2 regions of the Oceanobacter sp. 3_MG-2023 genome follow, and region 2 is predicted to be linked to the other one. Evidence: predicted binding sites of a transcription regulator. Region 2 holds the regulator's gene; the other holds the start of a gene.

Region 1 (7,198 bases), on a different contig from region 2:
AAGGGGAACACCATGAAAGGCAATCAACAGGTTATTGAAAAACTGAACGAACTGCTGGCGGGTGAACTCACTGCCATGGACCAGTACTTTGTTCACTCTTGCATGTATCAGGACTGGGGCCTGGACAAGCTGTACGTCCGTATCTCCCACGAATTTGATGACGAAAAACAACACGCTGCCGACCTGATTGAACGTATCCTGTTCCTCGAAGGCACACCCGATATGGTCACCCGTACACCGATTCACGTTGGTAACGATGTACCGACCATGTTGCAGAATGACCTGAACCTCGAATATCAGGTGGTGGCCGATGTTCGTGAGGTGATGGCTTATTGCGAGTCGGTTCAGGATTATGTAACGCGTGATATCTTGCTGAAAATGCTGGATGACACCGAAGTGGACCACGCTTACTGGCTGGAAAAACAGCTGGGCCTGATCAAGCGCATCGGCTTGCAGAACTACCTGCAATCACAAATGGATGCCCCTGCTGCCTGAGGACGCGATGCCCGCAGCAGCTGTCCGCTTTGACGGACTGCGTAAACTCAAGCACGATTCAAAGCAGCCCCTTGTTGAGCGATCAACCTGGGGCTGTTTTTTATCATCAAAATAAAGGGTTAGCCAGGAACCGACATGAACGAAATTCGATTTTCTACAGAACAAAAATCACACATGGCAGCCAAAGTGAAAAAATACTTCAACGACGAGCTGCAGCAAGACATTGGCAGCTTTGATGCCGAGTTTCTGATTGATTTTTTTGCCCGTGAAATCGGCCCGTATTACTACAATCGTGGTTTGCAAGACAGCCAGCAGTTGCTGCATGAAAAGATGGAAGAAGTGGGCTATTTGCTGCAAGAGCTGGAACAGCCAGAGGGGGAGTGAAATCCTCTATTAAGACACCCACTAAACAATCCTACTATTGAGACACCCATCAACTCTATAGGAATCACTATTAAGACACCCATCAATTCTATAGGAATCACTATTAAGACACCCATCAATTCTATAGGCACTCGACAATCCATTGAGACACCCATCAATCAAGCAATCCATTAACAATCCATTAGTAAAATCCATTAAGACACCCACTAATCAAGTACTTTTGCCTGATTCCATTGCCGCGTCGCGATGTCATAATTGAAAATCATCAACTTCACGGACGGAGTTCGACTATGCCCAAGCCTCGTAAACAACAGGTCTCGATTGAGGCCACTCCTTATTACCACTGCGTTTCCCGCTGTGTACGTCGCGCTTATCTGTGTGGAACAGATTCAGTGTCTGGCCAGAGTTACGAACATCGGCGCGGCTGGCTGGAAGAGCGTATTCTGGCGTTACCGCAAATATTCGCCATCCAGGTTGCGGCTTATGCAGTGATGTCGAATCACTACCACGTGGTGCTGTTTATCGATACCCGGCAGGCTCAGGCCTGGAGCGATATGGACGTTGTGCTGCGCTGGCATCAGCTGTTCAAGGGCAATGCGCTGTCGCAGCGGTTTGTGCAGGAAGAATTGCTCTCAGAGCCGGAGCAGCAGCGGTTGTCGATTCTGATTGAGGAATGGCGTTCCCGATTGTCGGATATCAGCTGGTTTATGCGCGTGTTAAACGAAGCCATTGCCCGCGAGGCGAATGCGGAAGATGACTGTTCCGGGCGATTCTGGGAAGGTCGTTTCAAGTCCCAGGCATTGCTCGATGAAGCAGCGTTACTCAGTTGCATGGCTTACGTGGATTTGAATCCGGTGAGAGCGAAAATTGCCGCGACGCTTGAAACCTCCGATCACACATCCGTTAGCCGTCGAATCAATGACGCAACAACGACGGTAAATACCGATGCCATCGAACGGCAATCTTCCGGGCTTTTGCCATTTGTTGGCCATCCGAAACAACATTCACCCGTGGGTATCCAGATGCCATTGAGTGACTATCTGGCGTTAGTTGATGCAACCGGGCGGATAGCTCGCGGCGATAAACGTGGCGCGATTGATACAAGCGTATCGCCGATCCTCAGCCGAATTGGCCTGGATGACAATCAGTGGCTGACCATTAGTCAGCAATTCGAGCAGTGCTTCACAACCTTTGTTGGTAGCGAATCCAATGTTCGTTCTGCCTGCGAACGACTCGGTTACAAACGACCGACCGGTATAGCGCCAGCCAGGAAGCTGTTGGCGGGCTGATCCGAATCACTCACCGCGAATTTCCCAAACCAGGTACGACGATCAGAGACATACTCTGAGGCTTGATCACGCGCAACGATCAAGATTTATCCTTTTTATCACTAGTTCGCCCTGCCAATGACCACCCAAAACAGGCAGATTCGTCTGGCAAAGCCTGAAGTGGGATACCGCAGCTTGAAAATAAAAATGGGTGTCCCAATTTCAGCCAATTTCACCGGAAAATAAAAGTGGGTGTCCTAGTTAAAAAGATGTCCCTGACCAGAGTGGCTCAGGGCAAGCCTGTCATCAGTAGTTTGATCCCGTAGGACATAGAAAAAACGGCGGTAAAACCGATTAAATACAGCAGTAAAAACCATTGCCAGGATTTGAGCCTGGCTATCTTGTTTTTAATAGTGGTTACATCCATTAATAACCCTCCTGATAATCTTCTACCTTGCCGGAAAATACCCGGTAACCCCATAAGGTATAAAGGCAAATCAGCGGGATAAAAATACACACGCCGGGTAATAAAAAGTACAGGCTGCTGTCGGGGGATGCTGCTGCCATAAAGGTTAGCTGGCCCGGTATCAGATAGGGAAACAGACCAACAACCAATCCGGCAAAGCTGAGCAAAAAGATGATGGCGGCACACCAGAAGGGACGGCTTTCGTGTTGGTGGTTGTGCAGGCCTCGCCAGGCGAATAATGCTGCCAAAAAGGTCAGTATCGGCAGTGGCGACAACAATAAAAAGTGGTTATCGGTAAACCAGCGATCCCTTATAGCTGGCTGGCTGATTACGGTCCATAAACTCACTGCCACCATGGCGAACAGGGTGGTCATCAGCAGGTATTTTCCCAGTTTGGCGGCGTGTTGCTGAATCTGGCCACGACTTTTCATATAGAGATAGCAGGCGGCTAATAAAGCGTAACCTGCCATAACCGCAAAGCCCGTCAATACCGAAAAGGGTGTTAGCCAATGCAGGCTCGACAGGCTGTGACTACCTGCTGGAATACCTTGCACCAGAGAGCCTAGCAGCATGCCCTGGCAAAAAGCGGCAATGGCAGAACCGGCGCTGAAGGCAAAATCCCAATAGGGTCGCGAGGTGTCGGATTTGAAACGATATTCAAACGCCACTCCCCGGAAAATCAGCGCAAACAACATCAGCATAATCGGCAGGTAAAATACCGTGGTAATCGCGGCATAGGCAGCAGGGAAGGCTGCAAATAGCATGACGCCGCCAAATACCAGCCAGGTTTCATTACCGTCCCAGACGTGTGAGATGGAGCGCATCAGGTGATCACGTTCACCATCCTGATCAAACCAGGGGTAGAGAATGCCGATCCCCAGGTCAAAGCCATCCAGCAACACATACATAAAGATGGAAAATCCCAATAACAGAAAATAGAACAAGGCCAGATCCATTATTTTGCTCCTCGTTCTTGTTGGTTCAGGTTTTTGACCCAGGCGAGGGCATAGCCGGGGGCATCCATACCAATCAACTGTTCTTCCAGTGCGTTCATGGTGGGTGGGCCTTTTTTAATCAATTTGCGCATGAAGTAGAGGTAAACACCCAGCAGGGAGGTATAGATCAACACAAACATGATCAGCGTGAACAACACCCGCTCGGCTGGTAGTGGCGATACGATGTCTGAGGTACGCACCAGGTTATAAACAATCCAGGGCTGGCGACCGACTTCCACCACGTACCAGCCAGCGAGCACCGCAATCACTCCACTGGGAGTAAACAGCGTTACCAGTGCCAGAAAGGGTTTGCTCTCAAACAAGCGCTCCTTGCGACGTAAAGCCAGCGCCAGCAGGGCAATACAGATCATGCCGAAGCCAATACCGACCATTACCCGGAATGACCAGAACACCAGTGGTACGTTGGGACGATCTGCTGCCGGTACGGCTTTCAGGCCTTGCAGCGCGCCATCCCAGCTATGGGTCAACAGCAGGCTGCCAAGGTTTGGAATCGCAATTTCATAATCGTTGGATTCGGTGGCCATGTTCGGCATGGCAAACAGCAGTAGTGGTACGTTGTTTTCTTCCGCAGGCCAAATGCCCTCAATCGCCGCCAGCTTGGTTGGCTGGTGCTCCTTGACGTTCAAGCCGTGCATATCACCCACCCATGCTTGTAATGGCGTCAAGACCAGAGCGAACCACATGCACATGGACAAGCCTTTGCGGGCGAAGGGAATATGCTGTTTTTTTAACAGGTAGTAAGCACTGATACCGGCGACCACAAAGGTGGCGGTGATCAACGAGGCCATCAGCATATGCATCAGGCGGTAGGGCATGGAGGGGTTGAAGATGACTTCCATCCAGTTGGCCACCTCAAAGTGGCCATCGACAATGATGTAACCGGCAGGGGTTTGCATCCAGGAGTTGGCAACAATAATCCAGAATGCGGAAAACCAGGTGCCGACCATCACCACCGTGGTGGCAAAGAAGTGCAGTTTGCGGCCAACCCGCTGCCAGCCAAATAGCATCACTCCAAGAAAACCGGCTTCCATAAAAAAGGCCGTTAGCACTTCATAAGCCATTAATGGCCCTAATACTGCGCCAGTCATTTCCGAAAACCTGGAAAAATTGGTGCCGAATTCATAGGATAAAACAATACCGGATACGACGCCCATACCAAAGGTAATGGCAAAGGGTTTTATCCAGAATTTGGCCAGTTGCAAGTAATAAGGGTTGTGGGTTTTTAACCATAAACCTTCCCAGATAGCAATTAATGTGGCCAGGCCAATAGTAATGCTGGGGAAGATAATATGAAAGCTCACCGTAAAGGCGAACTGCAATCTGGATAATAGAGCGACGTCGAGATCCATAGCCATTCCAATAGTGTTAAACCAGAGCTTTTAATATTTTATAAAAAACAAAAGCCGTGAATGATAAAAATGATTGATCAAGTCGTCCGCTAGTTGGCCTTGTTGCTGGCCAGCGTGCGCATTTTCTGGATGGCCAAAGGAAATAATGCCAAACCAGCAATGCTGAACAGTGCGATGACTTCCGTCATGAAAAATCCAGTATTCATTTTGCTTTCTCCAAAAACAGATAAAATTTTGAGATAGATCAAGAAATATGATTTGCTTATAAGCAATCGATAGGCCAATTTTTATTGGTTTTTATCTTGTTGATTTTTAAGGATAAAAATTAATTTTTGTGTGAACTGTAAAGTAAGTTTACGATTGTTTGTTGTGGTGGTGTAAGCGAGGTTGACAGTTTGAAGCTCTCATTGATGTTTGAAATCGCCATGTTGGTCTCCAGTGTTTGCGGTTTTTTGGTCGCGGCCTGGCTACTCTGGCGTGCTCGCAAACAAAGCGACCTGCAAGCCTTGGCTGGTTTTGCCATCATGATGGCGGTGTGGTGTTTTGGCCATGTGGTGCTGTTTCATGGTTATGAACGTATTGGTATTTATATGATTTTGGCCAATCCACTGATGCCTACTTTTTTCCTGCACTTTGCGATTCGGTTTGTAAACTCCGGTGCTGCCAGAGAAGATAAACTTGATCGTCTTTATCAAACGGTTCCCTGGTTTTATGCCACCAGTATTGCCGTGGTACTACAAAGCTGGTGGGTGGGTGCCGGAGATTCTATTGGCACCTTGGATATCCGTTACTTTTTTGTCTTTACCGACGTGGGTGTCTGGAATTTATCTTATACCGTACTGATCGGTATACTGGCACACGCAGTATTATTGTTTGGCTGGTATCGTCATTCGGGTAATAAAAAGCGATCGATTCTGGCGATGTTTGGTGTAGGAGCCTGGGGGCTGCTACTGGCTACCAGCTTTGTTTTTCCTTCTTTTGGCATCAGCTGGTTTCCCTATCCGATGTTGCTGCTGCCTACCTACTTGCTGCTGCTGGTGTATGCCGTGGTGCGTTATCAGATTCTGTCGGTCAATGCTTTTGCCAACCGGGCACTGTTGTGGGTGTCCATGATGTTGGTGATTCTGTGTCTGATTGCGGTGATCGGGGTGGTGTCCGGACGTATCGGTTTACAGGCATTGGCGAACGTGCCCAGTTGGCAACTGTGGTTGTATTCGTTGCTGGTATTGGTGGTGGCTGCATTTATCTATCAGCCGTTAAGCCGGATGGTATCGCGGTTGATTTATCCGGGGGCTTCGCTGAATGAAACTGTGCTGGAGACTTGGTCAACCCGGTTAAAGGAAGCGGAAGACTGGTCTCAGCTGGTCAGTCTGGGTGAGCAGTTGCTCTCACAACAAATACGCCACAAGGTCGCTATCCAGCTGGATAAGCCGGTTCCGATGGAGCCATCCCAACACACTGCGCTGGCGCTGCGGCTATCACGATCAGCGTCTGGCTGGCATTTTGTGTTGGTGGGTTGGGACGATGCCAGCCCTGGTATGCGTCTGACGGCGGAAGTGTTTGCCTCGCTGTTCTCGACCAGTTGTGGTTTGTTGGAGCATTCGCTGGCGCTGGCGGCGGCGGAGCGTAAACGGCTGGATGAACAGCACCTGGTCGAGCTGGGTAGCCTGTCGGCAGCGATGGCGCATGAGTTGCGTAATCCCCTGAATATCATTGCGATGGCGGCTTATGATGCACCTGCTGCCACCCGCCAGCATATTCAAACCCAGCTTAAGAGAGCAGACCGGCTGGTCAGCGATATGCTGGTGTATTCCGGCGGTCTGACTCTGCAAATCAGCGTTATCCCCTTGCGGGCGTTAGTGGCGAATGTCTTGGCGCAAGCTCCGTCCGACGGAGTGGTGTGTGAGCTGAAAATTGCCGAGACACTTGAGCTGGAAGGGGACCCGCAACGACTGCAGCAGGTGTTTATTAACCTGATCGATAATGCCCTGTCGTTCCTGCGTAATGCGGCCGATGGCCACTTGTGTATCGAGGCTGAGAAAGAGGGGCAATATCTGCTGGTGCGCGTTCACAACAACGGGCCGGAAGTGGATGCCGGACTGCAAGGGGATGCCCTGTTTCAGCCATTTGTCACTCGGCGGGCAGGCGGCAGTGGTCTGGGGTTGGCGATTGTGCGGCGTATTGTCGATGCCCATCAAGGCCAGATTTATCACCGCAAGG
Region 2 (9,581 bases):
ATTCGTGATGGTCTGCAATACCAATGTATTGGCTGTGCGCTCTGTATCGACGCCTGCGACTCCATTATGGACAAGCTGAACAAACCCAAGGGGTTGATACGCTATACCACCGAAAATGAGCTGGAAGGCCAAAAAACGCACCTTATGCGCCCCAGACTGCTGGGTTATGCCTTTATGTTGTTGGTGATGATGGGAGCCTTTGTCTATGCCATTGCCAGTCGGGTGCCGTTTGAACTGGATATTGCCCGGGATCGCGGCAGCTTGTACCGCGTTACACCGAACGATACCGTCACCAATAGCTACACCCTGAAAATGATGAATATGTCGCAACAACCGCGTACCTATCTCCTCAAGGTTGAAGGGCTGCCAAACGCCACCATGGATGCTCCGGACACCTACAACATTCGGGTTAACGAATTGCGCGAGATCTCCGTCAACCTTGAAATTGACCCGGCAATCGCCAAATTACCATCCAGTAAAACCAATATTGAGTTTATTGTGGTAGACCAACAAAGCGGCGAAGAAGTCGCCCGTGAAGAAAGCCGCTTTATCGCACCAAGAACCTAGTCAGCCATCAGGCGACTATCGGCTTGCGCCAGAAAATCCATTCTGGCGCAGCAATGTCACTCCAAAAGCCTGTTGTTAGATCAACTGCATCCAATTCTGCCATTGATCGGACAACGGGAATGACAAAGTTGCTAGAGAGTCGCCGTCCAAGTGGTTACACTTGGGCGGCTTTTTTTTCGGGCAGTGGAACTCAAAAGCAATACCATACCCAAACAGACCCTGCCAGCAGTCCAGACCCAGAGAGCACTATGAAATCAGATACCCAGCCAGCCCAACCCTGGTACAAAGAGCCATTGATGTGGCTGGTTGCCGGAATTCCTGCCGTTACCGTTTGCTGGGGTGTTGTCATGATTACCCTGGCGGTCAGCAGCAAGGATTCACTGGTAAGCGACAGCTACTATAAAGACGGTGTCAGCTATACCGAAAATGTCGAAATGGACCATCAGGCCAGCCGTCTGCAGATCCGTAGCAGTCTGGTGTTTGCCAATCATGAAGCCCGCCTGGTTCTCGACGGCCAGCTGGAGCAGGAGCCAGATACCTTATTGCTGGAACTGATCCACCCAACCCTGCAAGAGCGGGATCTTGAAATCATTCTGCAGCGCACAGAGCCCGGGCTTTATATTGCCGCCGCCGATATACAACTGCCATCCCGGCGTTATGTCTGGTTACAAAGCCCGGATCAGGGCTGGCGGATACGCTCCACAGAACAGCTGGAATACAGCAAGGTCGTACAACTGAACGCCCAATGACAGAGCATGCCAATAACACCCGGTGCTTTCACTGTGGTGAAAACGTCAGCCCGTCTGACGAAAAACGCTGGTCAGCCCTGATTGATGGTCAATCACAGCCCATGTGTTGTCCGGGCTGCAAGGCCATTGCCGAAACCATTGTCGCCAGCGGCCTGAAAGACTATTACAAGCACCGCACCGCGCTGCCAGAACTGTCTCCCGCCGAACTGGACGACCATGAACTGCAAGCACGGGAATCACTGGCGCTATACGACAGCGAGGCCATGCAGCAACGTTTTGTTGCCCGGCTGGACAATGGTATGGCAGAAGCCACCCTGGTGATCGATGGTATCAGTTGTGCAGCCTGCGCCTGGTTAATCGAACACCGTCTGAATGCGCTACCCGGCGTTGACCAGGCCGTCCTCAATCTGTCCAACCACCGCCTGGTGGTACGCTGGGAACCAGAGAAAATACCGGTTTCCAGTCTGATCGAACAAATTTACCGCCTTGGTTACCGCGCCTCCCCTTTTTCTGCAACCGCTGCCGAACAGCAACGTCATGTCGAAGGCAAGCGCAGCATCCGCCGTCTGGCGGTTGCTGGCATCGGCATGATGCAGGTAATGATGCTGGCCGTCCCCCTGTATGTGGGCATGGTGCCGCAATACGAATTTTTTATGCGCCTGGCCTCCATGTTACTGACATTACCTGTGGTGCTGTACGCAGCCTGGCCTTTTTTTGAAGCCTCAATCCGGGACCTCAAAACCCGCCACCTGACCATGGATGTACCGGTTTCCCTCGCGATTGCCCTGGCATTTTGTGCCAGCATCTGGAGCACGTTCAACCAGGGCAAAGAGGTCTATTTTGACTCCGTCTGCATGTTCACCTTCTTTTTGCTGCTGGGCCGCTTTCTGGAAATGCGCGCCCGTCATCGCATGGGAAAATCCGGTAACAACCTGCTGACGCTGCTGCCCAACGTCGCTCTGAAACTCAGTGACGACACCCCAAACGCCACCGAAACGGTTATTGCCAGCGAAGAAGTCAGACTGGGAGATTTGCTGCTGATCAAGCCCGGTCATGCCATTCCTGCCGACGGCGTTGTGATCCAGGGTCGCAGCTCCGTCGACGAAGCTGCCCTGACGGGCGAATACCTGCCCGTCACCAAACGTAATCAGGATCACCTGATTGGCGGCACCATCAATATCGAAAGCCCGATTATCATGCAGGTCACAGCCACCGGAGCGGAAGCCCAGCTGTCGACCATTGTTCGTCTGATGGATCGGGCACAGCAGGAAAAACCCCGAATAGCCCTGATCGCCGATCGGATTGCCAGTCGTTTTGTTGCCGCCGTCTTGCTGATTTCGTCGGCTGTTTTTCTGTTTTGGTGGCAACAGGGTAACGATCACGCCTTTTTTATCGCCTTGTCGGTACTGGTCGTCACCTGCCCTTGCGCCTTGTCGCTGGCAACACCAACGGCGCTGACAGCGGCCACCGGCGCGCTACGAGAGGCCGGATTACTCATCAGCAAAGGCCACGTACTGGAATCCCTCCCGACCATCGACCGGGTAGTATTCGATAAAACCGGCACCCTCACCCAAGGCAAGCTCACCATTGAAGACGTCGTTCTGGCAGGGGAACTGGACAGCGACCAGGTACTCGCCATTACCGCCGGACTGGAAAAATCCAGCAGTCACCCGATTGCTCGCGCTTTTCGCCGGATTCGTCCCGACACCGTCACCGAGGTCCAGCAACACACCGGGGCTGGCATTCAGGGGCAATGGCAGCCAACAGCAGAACAGTCATATGCCGTCCGCTTTGGCCGCCCCGACTTTGCCTTGCCTGACCACTCCTCGCTGGATACCAGTCAGTTGAACCATCAGGAAGGGCAATGGCTGCTGCTCAGTGTCGACGGTCAGGCTGCAGCCTGGATCCGGCTCGGGGACAGCATCCGAAAATCCGCCACCAGCCTGACCCAGGGCCTGCGCCAACGCAAAATCAAAACAGCCTTGCTCACCGGCGACCCCGGCGCCTCAGGTCAACAACTGGCAACACAGCTGGGTATTGACGACGTCCAGATCGGCTTGTCACCCGAACAGAAGCTACAACAGGTACGCCTGTGGCAACAGCAGGGAGAACGTGTATTAATGATTGGCGATGGCATCAACGATGTCCCGGTACTGGCTGGGGCCGACATTGCCATTGCCGTCAGTGACGCCACGGACCTGGCCAAAACCAGCGCCGATGCCCTGGTCACCAGCGGCCGCCTGGACTGTGTATTACAGGCTCTGGACACCGCCAGCCGTACCCGCCAGGTGATCTACCAGAATATCGCTTGGGCGCTGCTGTATAATCTGCTGGCCTTGCCAGTGGCAGCGGCAGGTTATATTCCTCCCTGGGCCGCAGCCATTGGCATGTCATTCAGTTCGCTTTTGGTGGTCAGTAATGCGCTGCGACTATCCCGGACGACCAAACCGGATGTATCCGGTCACAATTAGCACACTCAGCCACAAGGCCAGATTATAATGGCTTCCACTCGCTTGGTTTGATGGACATAACATGGATATTATCTACATACTTGTTCCACTTTCGATCGTCCTGATCAGCATTGCCACGCTGATTTTTTTCTGGGCAGTGCGCAGCGGCCAGTTTGATGATATGGAATCTCCGGCTCACAGAATTCTCTTTGATGACGATGACGATCCCGCAAGCACCCAACCCGCAGCAACCGACACAACACCAGCACCCCATACCACGGCAACCGATAAAAACCCATTGTGATTGAACCACTCTCCCTGTTAACCGCCCTGTTGCTGGGCCTGTTTGGCTCCAGTCACTGCCTGGTAATGTGTGGCGGCATTGCCGCCGCCATTGGCACCCGCTCACAACAACAACCGCTACTGACAGCACTGGCTTTTAACAGCGGTCGTATCACCAGTTACGCCTTTGCCGGCCTGCTCGTCTCGCTGCTTGGCTTATGGCTACAACAACTGAATGATGTACTGATGCTGGCATTACGTACACTGGCCGCCATACTGCTGGTGCTGATGGGGCTCTACGTTGCCCGCTGGGCAAGCTGGCTCACCCGTATCGAACAAGTTGGCCAATATCTATGGCAAAGGCTGCAGCCTGCTACCCGCCCCTTGATGACACAATATTCGATCAGCAGTCGCTTTCGCCTTGGACTGCTATGGGGCTGGCTCCCTTGCGGACTGGTATACAGCACTTTGAGCTGGGTCGCCGCCAATGGTGATCCCCTCAAAGGGGCACTGACCATGTTCTGCTTTGGCCTTGGCACACTGCCTGCCCTGTTCGCCAGTGGCCTCGCCGCCACCAGCCTGAGCCGATTACTCAGTCACAGCCTTAGCCGTATCATTGCCGGACTGTTACTGATTGGTTACGGCGTTTGGACTGCAGCAGCCATCTGGTTATAGTAGCCAGGGTCGTTATTGATCAGCGACTGATCATCCGTTGACAATACCTTGACTCAATACCTTGACCAATGTCTTGACAGCCACTCGTCGAGCTAAGACCATACGAAAATTAATGGAACACGGTTCTTCCCTACATAACGGAAAACCCGACACGGTGAGCTCAATGAAAACAAACCAAGCTGCACAGCCTGCGCACCCTCCCTTGCGCGGTAATCAACCCCACTGCCAGACTTGCTCCCTGAACGCACTGTGTCTGCCACTCTCGCTCAGTGACACAGATATGGAGCGACTGGACGATATCATTCGCCGTGGCCGACCCATTCAAAAAGGCCAGCTGTTATTCCAGCAAGGGGATGAATTCCAGTCCGTGTTTGCGGTACGTACCGGTGCCCTGAAAACCTACACCCTGGCCAGTAATGGCGAAGAACAGATCACTGGCTTTCATCTCGCCAGCGAACTGATTGGCCTGGCCGGTTACGATGCCGGTGATTACCCTCTCACCGCCAAAGCGCTGGAAACCACCACCGTCTGTGAAATTCCGGTTCATCAGCTGGAAAACCTGACCGACGAACTCCCCGACCTGCGCAAACAGTTGATGCGCACCATGGGCAACGAAATTCGTCACGACCAGAACATGATGTTGCTGTTGAGCAAAAAGAACGCCGAAGAACGTGTAGCCTCGTTTTTGCTGGATATCTCCAACCGTTACGCTCGACGCGGTTTCAGTGCCACCCACTTCCGCCTGCCCATGTCGCGGGTCGACATCAGCAACTACCTTGGCCTCGCGGTAGAAACCATCAGTCGGGTATTCACCCGTTTCCAGAAAAATGCCCTGATCGAAACCCAGAGCAAGGAAATCATCGTTCTGGACATGAACAGCCTGTATGAAATGGCCGGACTGAACCCACAAATTGAATGTGACGAGAAAACGCCGGCGGAATAATCCCGCACAGCGTGCCGTTACCCTTCTCAGCGGTAACGGCAAAAAACCCCTTATATCCTTGTTTCTGTGCCCAGTTTCATCCCTGAACCCGCTAACCGGCCACCGCGTTGTTATTGGCTGGCAACAGTTACTGACGCCAGCCAATCTATTCGCTAGAATTCGCCGCCTGATTTTTAGCCAGTGTTCCGCCCCAGAATGCTCAGGAGTTTTCCAGCATGACCGCCGATGTCATTGATCGCAAAGCACGCACCGAATTCAACAAACTTCATAAACGTTTGCGCCGAAACGTTGGCAAGGCGATTGAAGACTATTGCATGATCGAAGAAGGTGACCGGATCATGGTATGCCTGTCGGGCGGCAAAGACTCCTACACCATGCTCGATATCCTGATCAGCCTGAAAAAAAGCGCCCCGGTCAACTTTGAGCTGATTGCCGTCAATATGGACCAGAAACAGCCCGGCTTCCCCGAACACGTGTTACCCGAGTATCTGGGCAAGCTGGATATTCCCTACCATATTGTTGAAAAAGACACGTACAGCGTGGTCATGGATCTGGTGCCGGAAGGAAAAACCACCTGCGGCCTGTGCTCCCGCCTGCGTCGCGGCACCCTCTACGGCTTTGCTGAAAAAATTGGTGCCAATAAAATCGCCCTGGGCCATCATCGCGACGACATCATTGAAACCTTATTCCTGAACATGTTTTACGGCGGCAAACTCAAAGCCATGCCACCCAAGCTGCTCAGCGACGATAAAAAGCACGTTCTGATCCGTCCGCTGGCCTACTGCAAGGAAAAAGACATCCAGGCTTATTCGACCGCCATGGAGTTCCCAATCATCCCTTGTAACCTGTGCGGCTCCCAGGACAACATGCAGCGCCAGAACATCAAGAATATGCTGACCGAATGGGAAAGAATACAACCAGGCCGCAGCGAGAATATCTTTGCTGCCATCTGCAACATCGCCCCCTCCCAGCTCGGCGATCTCAATCTGTTTGATTTTGTCAATTTGCAACAACAACAAGACCAGACGCACCTGGCCACCCGGCTCGATATCGTCACCATCGATTAAAGGCGCGTCCCGGCCCCTGGGCAGCTCCTCACCAGACAGCGCACCCAACCTTCAAGGGAGAACCATGGATACCAATATCATCACCCCTGAGGGGTATACAGAGCTGGAGCAGGAGCTGGATTATCTCTGGCGAACTGAACGCCCGGAAGTCACCAAAAAAGTGACCTGGGCAGCGAGTCTGGGCGACCGTTCTGAAAATGCCGACTATCAGTACAACAAAAAACGGCTGCGAGAGATTGACCGCCGGGTGCGCTATCTCAGAAAACGGCTGGACGCTGTACGGGTCAGCGAATACCACCCCAGTCAGGAAGGCAAGGCCTATTTTGGTGCCTGGGTTACCCTGATGGACGAAGAGGATAACACCTTGCTTTTCCGTATCGTTGGCCCGGATGAAATCTACGGCAAAAAGCATTATGCCTCTGTTAATGCGCCGGTTGTCAGAGCGTGTCTGGGGAAGTCAGTCGGTGATGATGTGTTCATCAAAACAGAAGAAGCAACCCGGGAATGGGAAATCACCGCCATTCGTTACGATACCCCGTTATAACAAGAGACGAGGTTGGCCGCTGTTCTGATCCAGAAACCGGCTGGAAGCTGGAATCCGTGATTTACACCACAATGGCCTGATGAATCATATGATGGATCATGGCTTTGAGTTTCGCCGGGCGTACCGGCTTGTTCATCAAACGATAGCCCAGCTCCCGCACTTCCTGTTTCAGCACATTGGTGTAATTGGCCGTAATCATCAGCACCGGCGCATCCAGCCCCAGATCGGTACGCATCTGCCGAACCACATCCAGCCCGGTGACGCCATTGTCGAGATGATAATCGGCGAGAATCAAATCAATACCGGCATCCAGCTCTGGTTGTTGCACCAGCAGTTCTTCGTAACTACGCGCGGTGATCACCTCAAAACCCCAGCCACTGAGCAACACCGCCATGGCCTGACAGATCGATGCTTCATTATCAATCACCAGCGCCCGGCGTCCCCGAAATTGCTGATTGCCCAACAAGGCCAATCCCGGTGTGGTTGCCTTGCGGGACAGCTGGCGGCGACCATAAGGCACCAATACCGAAAAACAGGAGCCAAAGCCAAGTCGGGACTGCACCTTGATCGGATGCCCCAGAATACCGGACATTTTATCCACGATCGCCAACCCCAAACCCAACCCCTTGTCCCGCGCCGTGTCTTTCTGGCTGCCGCGATTAAACTCAAGGAATATCTCCTCCAGCTTGTCTTCGGCAATCCCCACACCGGAATCCCAGACCTGTATTTCCAGCCCTTGTGGACGACGGCGACAACCGAGAGAAATCTTGCCCTCGCGGGTATAACGCACGGAATTGGTCAGGAAGTTACGCAGAATACGGGCTAACAACTGTGAGTCGGTCAGGATCACCGCTGAAGTGGCGACAAACTCAAACGCCAGCCCGGAATCCGCTGCCAGCGTACGATATTCATTGGCCAGATTCCCCAACAGGTCCCCGGCACTGAAAGCCGTAATATCGGGTTTGACGACCCCGGCATCCAGCTTGGAAATATCCACCAGCGCCGCCAGCAGACTTTCGACATCTTCGAGTGAATAATTCAGCGAAAACACCAGTTGCCGGGTACGCTCATCCAGATTGTGTTCCATCAAGGAAGCACAAAACAGCCGCGCAGCATTCATCGGCTGCAACAGGTCATGGCTGGCCGCGGCGAGGAATTTGGTTTTGCTGTGGTTGGCTTTTTCGGCTTCCTGCTTGGCATCCCGCAGGCGATGCTCCATTTGCACCCGCTCTTCGATCTCCTGCAGCAGCTGGCCATTCAGCTCCGTCAGCTCCTTGGTGCGGTCTTCGACCCGTTGCTCCAGGTGTTGATAGGCCTGGGTCAGTGCCTCGGAAGTCCGGCGGATTTCAGTAATATCCTGAATCAGCACATAAAACCCCTGCACCTCTCCCTGACTGTCGATTTCCGGCACATAGTTTTTGACCACATGGCGGATTTCGCCATCCGGAGCGGGATCGGTGATTTCAAAATTCACACTGCGCCCACTGAGCGCCCGTTCGATATAAGGCCGCAAGCGCCGCATCTGCTCCGGCTGGATAATCTCTTCCATGCGGCGGCCGAGGATATCTTCGCGCTCATAACCGTACCAGGTTTCATAGGCACGGTTGGAAAACATAATACTGAGGTTCTTGTCGACATACCCAATCAGCGCCGGCACGGTATCGGTGATGACCCGGATACGTTGTTCACTCTCGGCCAAGGCTCTTACCGCCCGGCTGCGTTCGGTGATATCGGTATAGGTATTGACGAACTCACCATCGGGCATCGGATGGGTACGGATTTCCAGCACCCGGCCATCCGACAACACCTGCTCCAGCTGCAGGCAAGGCCTGCCCTGCCCGTCTTTTGACAAGGGGTTGAGGTCATCCACTTCGGTCAGCTGCATCATGCCAGAGAAACTGAAGCCGGACTCCAGCACCGCCTTGCTTAACCCGGTCAGTTCGGCAAAGCGGTGATTCCAGGTTTCCAGGTGCTGGGCCTGATTGACCAGCACCACTCCCTGCGAAAGTTTATCGAGGGTATTTTGCAGGGTACGGGACTTGGTCGCCAACGCCCGTTCGCGCAACGCCCGTTCATTTTCGATCAGCGCGCTGATGTCCTTGTACAACACCACCAGACCGCCATCCCGTGTCGGCCGTTCACTGACATGCACCCAGGCACCGCTACGCATATGGAAGACCTTGCCATCCCCCGGCAAGGCACCATAACCAGTGCTGACCGCTTCACCATAATAACGGTCAATCAAGCGGTAGTGCTGCGACAGTTTATGGATCTGCTGCTGTTCCATACCGGGGGAAATTTCAA

Evidence for each region. The regulator FNR, encoded in region 2, switches genes on or off when oxygen is low (the NO sensors DNR and NnrR bind a similar motif). The targets are predictions, from matches to a motif close to TTGATNTANATCAA.
Region 1: a site for FNR is predicted at 5,213-5,226, ahead of Q8W32_RS07275 (cytochrome ubiquinol oxidase subunit I). Genes of this name have one in related genera too.

The regions. Positions count from the first base shown of each region.
Region 1 is NZ_JAUYVX010000006.1:68,231-75,428, reverse strand. Features, by position in the region: gene bfr (bacterioferritin) at 1-2, shown strand, start outside; gene bfr (bacterioferritin) at 13-495, shown strand; gene Q8W32_RS07295 (DUF2164 domain-containing protein) at 631-879, shown strand; gene Q8W32_RS07290 (transposase) at 1,170-2,168, shown strand; gene Q8W32_RS07285 (hypothetical protein) at 2,437-2,574, opposite strand; gene cydB (cytochrome d ubiquinol oxidase subunit II) at 2,574-3,569, opposite strand; gene Q8W32_RS07275 (cytochrome ubiquinol oxidase subunit I) at 3,569-4,978, opposite strand; gene Q8W32_RS07270 (sensor histidine kinase) at 5,374-7,198, shown strand, end outside.
Region 2 is NZ_JAUYVX010000010.1:89,016-98,596, reverse strand. Features, by position in the region: gene ccoG (cytochrome c oxidase accessory protein CcoG) at 1-567, shown strand, start outside; gene Q8W32_RS10645 (FixH family protein) at 816-1,316, shown strand; gene Q8W32_RS10640 (heavy metal translocating P-type ATPase) at 1,313-3,787, shown strand; gene ccoS (cbb3-type cytochrome oxidase assembly protein CcoS) at 3,849-4,070, shown strand; gene Q8W32_RS10630 (sulfite exporter TauE/SafE family protein) at 4,067-4,723, shown strand; gene fnr (fumarate/nitrate reduction transcriptional regulator Fnr) at 4,887-5,666, shown strand; gene ttcA (tRNA 2-thiocytidine(32) synthetase TtcA) at 5,882-6,733, shown strand; gene greB (transcription elongation factor GreB) at 6,798-7,277, shown strand; gene Q8W32_RS10610 (NahK/ErcS family hybrid sensor histidine kinase/response regulator) at 7,339-9,581, opposite strand, start outside.